DNA from 2 places in the Streptomyces sp. NBC_01283 genome. Region 1 is predicted to be linked to the other one. Evidence: predicted binding sites of a transcription regulator. Region 1 holds the regulator's gene; the other holds the start of a gene.

Region 1 (4,207 bases):
CGACGTGGTCGACGCCGAGATCGTCGACGACGAGAAGCCCGGTGACACGAAGGGCGGCGCCGCATGACCGAGGAGACTCCGGGCTTCGGCGACAACGCCGAGAAGCCTGACGTCCCCTCCGGCGCCACCCCTGATGACGCGGCGCCGCAGGCCGCCGAGCCCTCCATCGAGGAGGGCCCGGCGGCCCCGGCCGGGGACGCAAGCAAGGCATCCGCCCAGTCGGCTCAGTCCGCCCAGTCCACTCAGGACGTCGGTCTGATCGCGCAGCTCGACCAGGTGCGTACGGCGCTCGGCGAGCGCACGGCGGACCTCCAGCGACTGCAGGCGGAGTACCAGAACTACCGCCGCCGTGTGGAGCGGGACAAGGTCACGGTCAAGGAGATCGCCGCGGCGAACCTCCTGTCCGAGCTCCTCCCGACCCTCGACGACGTCGGCCGCGCCCGTGAACACGGCGAGCTGGTCGGCGGCTTCAAGTCCGTCGCGGAGGCCCTGGAGACGGTCGTCGCCAAGATGGGCCTGCAGCAGTTCGGCAAGGAGGGCGAGCCCTTCGACCCGACGATCCACGAGGCCCTGATGCACTCGTACGCACCGGACGTCACCGAGACGACCTGCGTCGCGATCCTGCAGCCGGGGTATCGCATCGGCGAGCGCACCATCCGCCCCGCGCGGGTGGCCGTGGCCGAGCCGCAGCCGGGCGCGCAGACGGTCAAGGGCGAGTCCGAGACCGCTGCTTCCACGGACTCCGCCGACGCGGCGGAGGACAAGGAGACCGGTGGCCCGGACGAGGGCTGACATGACGGAGCTGTTGTGAAGCGAGAGGAGGGACGTCGGGGATGAGCACCAAGGACTTCATCGAGAAGGACTACTACAAGGTCCTCGGCGTCCCCAAGGACGCCACCGAAGCCGAGATCAAGAAGGCGTACCGGAAACTCGCACGCGAGAACCACCCGGACGCCAACAAGGGCAACGCGAAAGCGGAAGAGCGCTTCAAGGAGATCTCGGAGGCGAACGACGTCCTCGGGGACCCCAAGAAGCGCAAGGAGTACGACGAAGCGCGTGCTCTCTTCGGCAACGGCGGCTTCAGGGCCGGTCCCGGAGGCGCGGGCGGCGGCGGCTCGTTCAACTTCGACCTGGGCGACCTCTTCGGAGGCGGCGCCCCGGGCGGCGGTGGAGCGGGCGGCGCGGGCGGCGGCTTCGGGGGCGGTCTGGGTGACGTCTTCGGGGGCCTGTTCAACCGAGGCGGCACGGGCGCGGGCGGCGCGGGCACGCGTACGCAGCCCCGGCGGGGCCAGGACATCGAGTCCGAGGTCACGCTGAGCTTCACGGAGGCGGTGGACGGGGCCACGGTCCCGCTCCGGATGTCCTCCCAGGCTCCCTGCAAGGCCTGTTCCGGCACCGGCGACAAGAACGGCACACCGCGCGTGTGCCCGACCTGCGTCGGCACGGGCCAGGTCACGCGGGGAGGCGGCGGCGGTTTCTCCCTCACGGATCCCTGCGTGGACTGCAAGGGGCGTGGGCTCATCGCCCAGGACCCCTGCGAGGTCTGCAAGGGCTCGGGCCGGGCGAAGTCGTCGCGCACGATGCAGGTCCGCATCCCCGCGGGGGTGTCGGACGGCCAGCGCATCCGCCTGCGAGGCAAGGGCGGCCCCGGTGAACGGGGCGGTCCGGCAGGCGACCTGTACGTGGTCGTGCACGTCGACACCCACCCGGTCTTCGGCCGCAAGGGCGACAACCTGACGGTGACGGTACCGGTGACGTTCGCCGAGGCGGCACTGGGCGGCGAGGTCAAGGTCCCCACGCTGGGCGGCCCTCCCGTCACGCTGAAACTGCCGCCGGGCACGCCCAACGGCCGTACGATGCGGGCGCGGGGCAAGGGCGCGGTCCGCAAGGACGGTTCACGGGGCGACCTGCTCGTGACGGTGGAGGTATCCGTACCGACGTCGTTGAGCGACCAGGCGAAGGAAGCTCTGGAGAGCTACCGCGAGGCGACTGCGGACGACGATCCGCGGGCAGAACTGTTCCAGGCCGCGAAGGGAGCATGAGATGGACGGCCGTCGTCGACAGTCCAATTTTGGGCGGGCGTACCAACTGACTGACGAGACGCCGGTCTACGTCATCTCCGTGGCCGCCCAGCTCAGCGGACTCCATCCGCAGACCCTGCGCCAGTACGACCGCCTCGGTCTGGTCTCCCCGGACCGCACGGCGGGCCGTGGCCGGCGCTATTCCGCCCGCGACATCGAACTGCTGCGCACCGTCCAGCAGTTGTCGCAGGAGGAGGGCATCAACCTCGCCGGCATCAAGCGCATCATCGAGCTGGAGAACCAGGTCGCCGCGCTGCAGGCGAGGGTGGTCGAGCTGTCCAGCGCCGTGGAGGGCGCGGCCGCCGCGATGCAGCAGCGCGAGGCCGCGGTCCACGCGTCGTACCGCCGCGACCTGGTCCCGTACCAGGACGTGCAGCAGGCGAGCGCCTTGGTGGTGTGGCGTCCTAAGAGGACGTCGGAGCAGTAATTTTTCGTGCGCCGTGCGCGCCGTCGGGGCCGGGAGGTGGGAACCTCCCGGCCCCGACGTGCGTTGGCGGTGACGACCTGAAGATTCTTTGCTTGTTTCATGCTGGGGAAGTGGGGGGCTCGCCATGACCATGGTGGGACTTTTCTGGATCGCCGAGGGCGATGTGTACGTGGGCGCGAAGCCGTCGGGCCTCGCGGCGGGGGCGCGGCTCACTCCGGAGGGAGTGGTGGCCCTGGGGGACAAGCAGGCGGGTCTGTGGCCCTGGGAGGACGTCCACGCCCTTTCGGTCGAGGACGCCCCCGTGAAGTCCCTGAAGCGCAACGTGGGCGTGCTGGTGGACCTGGCGCTGACGGTGGGCCTCGGCGGCGGCGACGAGGCGCCCACGATGACGCTGCGGGTCTCGGGCGCCGAGGGCGACACGGACCTGACGGTGTACACGGCGGCGGCCACGGGCTACTCGCAGACGGAGTACGAGCTCTCCCGCGCCCTCCTGTCCCGCCTCACGCAGGGCGCGGGCACGCTGCTGACGACGCTGGCGGCGATGGCGGAATGGGGCAGACGCCACGAGGGCGGCACCCCGAAGACATCGGACCGCGAGGCCCTGCTGCGCACCTGGACGGACCTGAACGACTGACCTGCGGCAGGTTCAGCCCTCCGCGTCCCCCGTATCCCCGGTCTCCCCCGTCTCTTCCGTCTCTTCCGTGTCGAGAATTCCTGACCGGCCTATGAGATAGCCGAGTTGGGCCCGGCTTTCGCTGCCGAGGATGGCGGCGAGTTTGGCTATGTGGACGCGTGCGGTGCGGACATTCATGCCCAGACGCGCGGAGATCTCGGAATCGGTCAGCCCCTCGGTGAGGAAAGCGGCGATGGCGCGTTGGCGGGTGGTGATGCCGTTCTCCGCAGGCTGGGGCGCCGACTGGGGCCACATGGGGGTGGCAAGGCGCCACAGCCGGTCGAAGGTGGTGGCGAGGTAGCCGACCACGGCGGGGTGGCGCAGTTCGAGGGCGCGGCTGCGGTCCTCGCTCGCGGGGATGAAGGCGACCTTGCGGTCGAAGACGAAGAGCCGCTCGGTGACCTCGTCGAGGGTGCGCACCTCGACATCCCCGTCGAGCTGTTCGAAGTGGGCCAGAGCAGGCAGCGAGTGACGCGTCGTGTGCTGGTAGAGCGTCCGCATCCGGCAGCCACGGGTGAGCAGCGCCTGCTCGCGCGGAAGGGCGGCTTCCAGGATGTCGGGAGGGCGGGATCCGCCGGGCTGGATGGTGAGCACTTCCTGCGAGGCCGCCGCCTCGGCCCGGCCGACGGCTTCGTTGATGCGGGCGATTCCCCTCAGCTCCGTGGTGGTGGCGGCTTCATCGGCCTCGTGGGCACGGGGTTCTGTCGTCACGTCGACTCATTCCATCGCCGAGTTCAGTGATCCTTGTCGAGGATTCCGGACTGGGCGATCAGATAGCCGAGTTGAGCTCGGCTCCCGCTGCCCAGGGCGGCGGCGATCTTAGCGATGTGGGCGCGGCAGGTGCGGACGTTCATGCCGAGCCTGCGGGCGATTGCCTCGTCGACGTGGCCCTCGATGAGCATTCTGGCGATCGTGCGCTGTACGCCGGTGATGCCGTTGGTGGGTGGGGCGTACGGCACGTCGTCGACCAGGGGGGTCGCCCGGCTCCAGAGTTGCTCGAAGACCTTGGCCAGGTACTCGATCAGG
Region 2 (4,207 bases), 2.5 Mb from region 1:
CGGGTGACGAACATGCTGTCCGCCGCCCCGATCTCGATGAGCTTGCGGGCGGCCGGGTAGGCCTCGTTGCCCTCGATCTCATAGCCGACGTCGAACGTGCCGGGCACGTCCCTGACCTCGGGCTCGCGCCGTGCCGCCGCGCCCTGGCCGCTCTGCTCGTCGGCCGTGACGGCGGCGAGCTCGGCGAGCAGCTTGCGTTGGGCGGCGGCGAGCGCCTGGCGGGGGTCGCGCGTCCGCGGCGCGGCTGCGGCGCCCTTGCCGCCCGAGGGAGGCGGTGCGATGTCGGTGCTCGGCTCGCGCGTCGTGCCGGTGGTCTCGCGCGTGGCGATCTGTGCCTGGACGACGGTCGCGTCGTTGTCCAGGACCACGCGGATGAGACCGCGGTCGGGCGTGATGACCGGTATGCCGTCGAAGACCTGCCGGAACGTCACATGGGTCTCCAGGGACACCGGCTCCCCGAGCTCGGAGCCGTCCTTCGCCCCGGAGTTCTGCATCAGGTCGTGCACGCTGTCCACGACGAGCTCGGCGCCGTCGGCGTGCCGCTCGGCGAACGTGCGCGCCGCCTCGACCGCCCGCTCCGTGGGCAGTTGCCGCAGGTTGCGGTGGTTGGCATCGGCGAGCTTGACCCACCGGATCGCGTGCGGAGCCGTGGAGACGGTCCGGTCACCGGAGGTGGCGCTGAGCACGCCCTGCCGCTCGACCTGCACCTCTTGCAGCGCCGCCGACGGGAAGTCCGCGATGCGGCCCATCCTGGTGAGCTCCTCGCCCGGGTCGCGCGGCGCGAGCTGCACGATCTGCGGGCTGTCCGGCGCCTGCGTCAGCGGCTCCCTGAGGGAGTCACGGGCGTTGAACCAGCGCCATGCGTACCAGTTGTCCGGCACGTGCTCGCGGTAGAGGGTCCGCTCGCCGTTGAGCCGGGCCGTGGCCTCGGCCTGGTTGGCGCCGACCGCGGCGACCGAGGGCGCCTGCCCCTTGTAGATGTCCCAGCTCGCGTTCAGCCACGCGTCGGTGAACGTCTGCCCGGCCCGCCACTTCTCCCAGAACTTCTTGCCGTAGTCCGGGCTGTCGATGCTGACGGTCTCGAACCCGAAGATCATGCGGAAGCCGATGTTGGGCCCCGCCCAGGTACGGATGGGGGAGTGCCCGCCGAGCACCCGGACCGAGTTGCAGGTGGACCAGAAGATGTAGTTCACCTTCTCGTTGCCCAGCGCCATCCGGTTCGAGATCGCGTCGCTGCGGCCGTCCCAGACCGCGCCGAGCGGCGCGAAGAAGACGCCGTTGCCGTCCATGCCGCCGTGGCCCGAGTGGTAGACGGCGACCACCGCGTCCATGCCGTACCGGTCCTGCCAGTTGTCGTACGTCTCCTCGTACGCCCACACCTGCGCCCCGCCGTCCGCGAACCAGAAGTTCCGGTCGTAGAACTGCTGGAGGTAGGCGAGCCATCCGGTGGCGTCTTCGTGCGTGTGGAAGAGAGTGTTCTGGTTGACGAACCTCTGGATGCTGAAGGCCCCCCACCAGCCGAACGTCGAGTCGCGGTCACCGGCGGCCCCTGGCTTCGCGCCTTCCAGTGGAGACGGACCGCGTTCCGAGTAGTTCATGCGCATGGCCAAACCCCCTGAGTGGACTCCTCGTCCCGTGGGCGAGGGGGCCTCAAAGTGTCACCGCAGACGCGCCGTGCACAGTTGGCATTTCGGCCATAGCGGCCACGCCCCGGGACTGCCGTGGTGCCTCAGACACCCCGGGTTTCCCGGCTGGACGGCCGGGATGTGATCGGATGGGCGCACGGAAGTTCCGGGACGCATCACGGAACCGCACTGAAGGGATCTACATCGTGGCTACCACGCGCTCCGCGCACACGGTCTGGGAAGGCTCTCTGACGGAGGGCTCGGGAACCGTTACCTTCGACTCCTCCGGGATCGGGGAGCAGGCCGTTTCCTGGCCGTCCCGCGCCGAGCAGGCCAACGGCAAGACCAGCCCGGAAGAGCTGATCGCCGCCGCGCACTCCAGCTGCTTCTCCATGGCGCTGTCGCACGGTCTGACGGGCGCGGGCACCCCGCCCACCCGGCTGACCACCTCAGCCGACGTCACCTTCCAGCCGGGCACCGGCATCACCGGCATCCACCTCACCGTCGAGGGTGAGGTGCCGGGCCTCGACGAGGCCGCGTTCACCTCCGCCGCCGAGGACGCCAAGGCGAACTGCCCGGTGAGCCAGGCCCTGACGGGCACGACCATCACGCTGTCGGCGAAGCTCGCCTGACGTACTTGCGTACGGCTTTACGCCATTTTCCGGCCGTGCCGCCGTCCTCCGGGGCGGCGGCACAGCCATGGGCGGCATTGACAATATGCCGCTCAAGTTTTGTGATGGAGGTCGAAGTACGCCGGGAAACGGGCTCGCGGTGGAAGGGGACTGGACATGGCACGTGCAGTCGGGATCGACCTCGGTACGACGAACTCGGTGGTGGCCGTCCTGGAGGGCGGTGATCCCACGGTCGTCGCCAACGCGGAGGGAGCGCGCACCACACCGTCGGTCATCGCCTTCGCGAAGAACGGCGACGTCCTCGTCGGAGAGGTCGCCAAACGGCAGGCGGTCACCAACGTGGAGCGCACCGCACGCTCCGTCAAACGGCACATGGGCGACGGGAGTTGGCGGTTCCCCGAGGGCGGGTCCGTGGACGGCACCCGGTACACCGCGCAGGAGCTGTCCGCCCGCGTCCTGCAGAAACTCAAGCGTGACGCCGAGTCCTACCTGGGCGAGGACGTGACGGACGCGGTCGTCACCGTCCCCGCGTACTTCGACGACACCCAGCGCCAGGCCACCAAGGAGGCCGGTGAGATCGCGGGCCTGAACGTGCTCCGCATCATCAACGAACCGACGGCCGCGGCCCTCGCGTACGGCCTCGACAAGGGCGACGACCAGACGGTCCTCGTCTTCGACCTCGGCGGCGGCACCTTCGACGTCTCGCTCCTGGAGATGGGCGAAGGCGTCATCGAGGTGAAGGCCACCAACGGCGACACGAAGCTGGGCGGCGACGACTGGGACCAGCGCATCGTCGAGTACCTGGTGCGGCAGTTCAAGAACGCGCACGGAGTGGACCTCGGCAAGGACAAGATGGCGCTGCAACGCCTGCGCGAGGGGGCCGAGAAGGCGAAGATCGAGCTGTCGTCGTCGAGCGAGACGGACATCAACCTGCCGTACGTCACGGCGTCGGCGGACGGCCCTCTGCACCTGGCGGAGAAGCTGACCCGCGCTCAGTTCCAGGAGCTGACAGCGGACTTGCTGGAGCGCTGCCGCGGCCCCTTCCACCAGGCGGTGAAGGATGCAGGCATCAAGCTGTCGGCCGTCGACCACGTGATCCTGGTGGGCGGTTCGACGCGGATGCCCGCCGTGACGGAACTGGTCAAGGAACTCACCGGCAGCGAACCGCACAAGGGGGTCAACCCCGACGAGGTGGTGGCGCTCGGCGCGGCGCTCCAGGCCGGTGTGATCAGGGGCGACGTGAAGGACGTGCTGCTCCTGGACGTGACGCCGCTGTCCCTCGGGATCGAGACCAAGGGCGGCATCATGACCAAGCTCATCGAACGCAACACGACCATTCCCACCCGGCGTTCGGAGACCTTCTCGACCGCCGAGGACAACCAGCCGTCGGTCGGCATCCAGGTCTTCCAGGGGGAGCGGGAGATCGCCGCGTACAACAAGAAGCTCGGTGTCTTCGACCTCACCGGACTGCCCCCGGCGCCGCGCGGCGTGCCCAAGATCGAGGTCACCTTCGACATCGACGCCAACGGCATCATGCACGTGTCCGCCAAGGACGAGGCGACGGGCCGCGAGCAGCGCATGACGGTGACGGGCGGCTCCGCGCTGCCCAAGGACGACATCAACCGCATGGTGCGGGAGGCGGAGGAGCACGCGGAGGAGGACCGCAAGCGGCGCGACGCCGCCGAGACCCGCAACCAGGCGGAGCAGCTCGTCTACCAGACGGAGCGGTTCATGCGGGAGAACGAGGAGCGGATCCCCGCGGACACCAGGGCCGAAGTGGGCGCGGCGGCAGAGGAGTTGAAGGGCATCCTGAAGGACAGGCCCGACGACACGGCGGCACTGCGCACGGGCGTGGAGAAGCTCGGCTCGGTCAGCCAGCGGATGGGGCAGGCCATGTACGCGGCTGCCGGCGAGGGCGCACAGGAGCAGGAAGCTCCGGGGCCCCCTCCC

Evidence for each region. Region 1 encodes HspR, which represses chaperone genes until heat shock. Its sites were predicted from a motif close to TTGAGNNNNNNNNNCTCAA; they were not measured.
Region 2: dnaK (molecular chaperone DnaK) is a predicted target of HspR. The motif match lies at 2,335-2,353, and genes of this name have one in related genera.

Annotation. Positions count from the first base shown of each region.
Region 1 covers NZ_CP108430.1:4,504,554-4,508,760, reverse strand. The annotation lists gene dnaK (molecular chaperone DnaK) at 1-67, shown strand, start outside; gene grpE (nucleotide exchange factor GrpE) at 64-792, shown strand; gene dnaJ (molecular chaperone DnaJ) at 834-2,042, shown strand; gene OG302_RS20495 (heat shock protein transcriptional repressor HspR) at 2,044-2,508, shown strand; gene OG302_RS20490 (hypothetical protein) at 2,633-3,142, shown strand; partial or broken gene OG302_RS20485 (LuxR C-terminal-related transcriptional regulator) at 3,155-3,847, opposite strand; gene OG302_RS20480 (helix-turn-helix transcriptional regulator) at 3,916-4,207, opposite strand, start outside.
Region 2 covers NZ_CP108430.1:2,032,483-2,036,689, reverse strand. The annotation lists gene OG302_RS09230 (DUF6345 domain-containing protein) at 1-1,604, opposite strand, end outside; gene OG302_RS09225 (OsmC family protein) at 1,832-2,257, shown strand; gene dnaK (molecular chaperone DnaK) at 2,414-4,207, shown strand, end outside.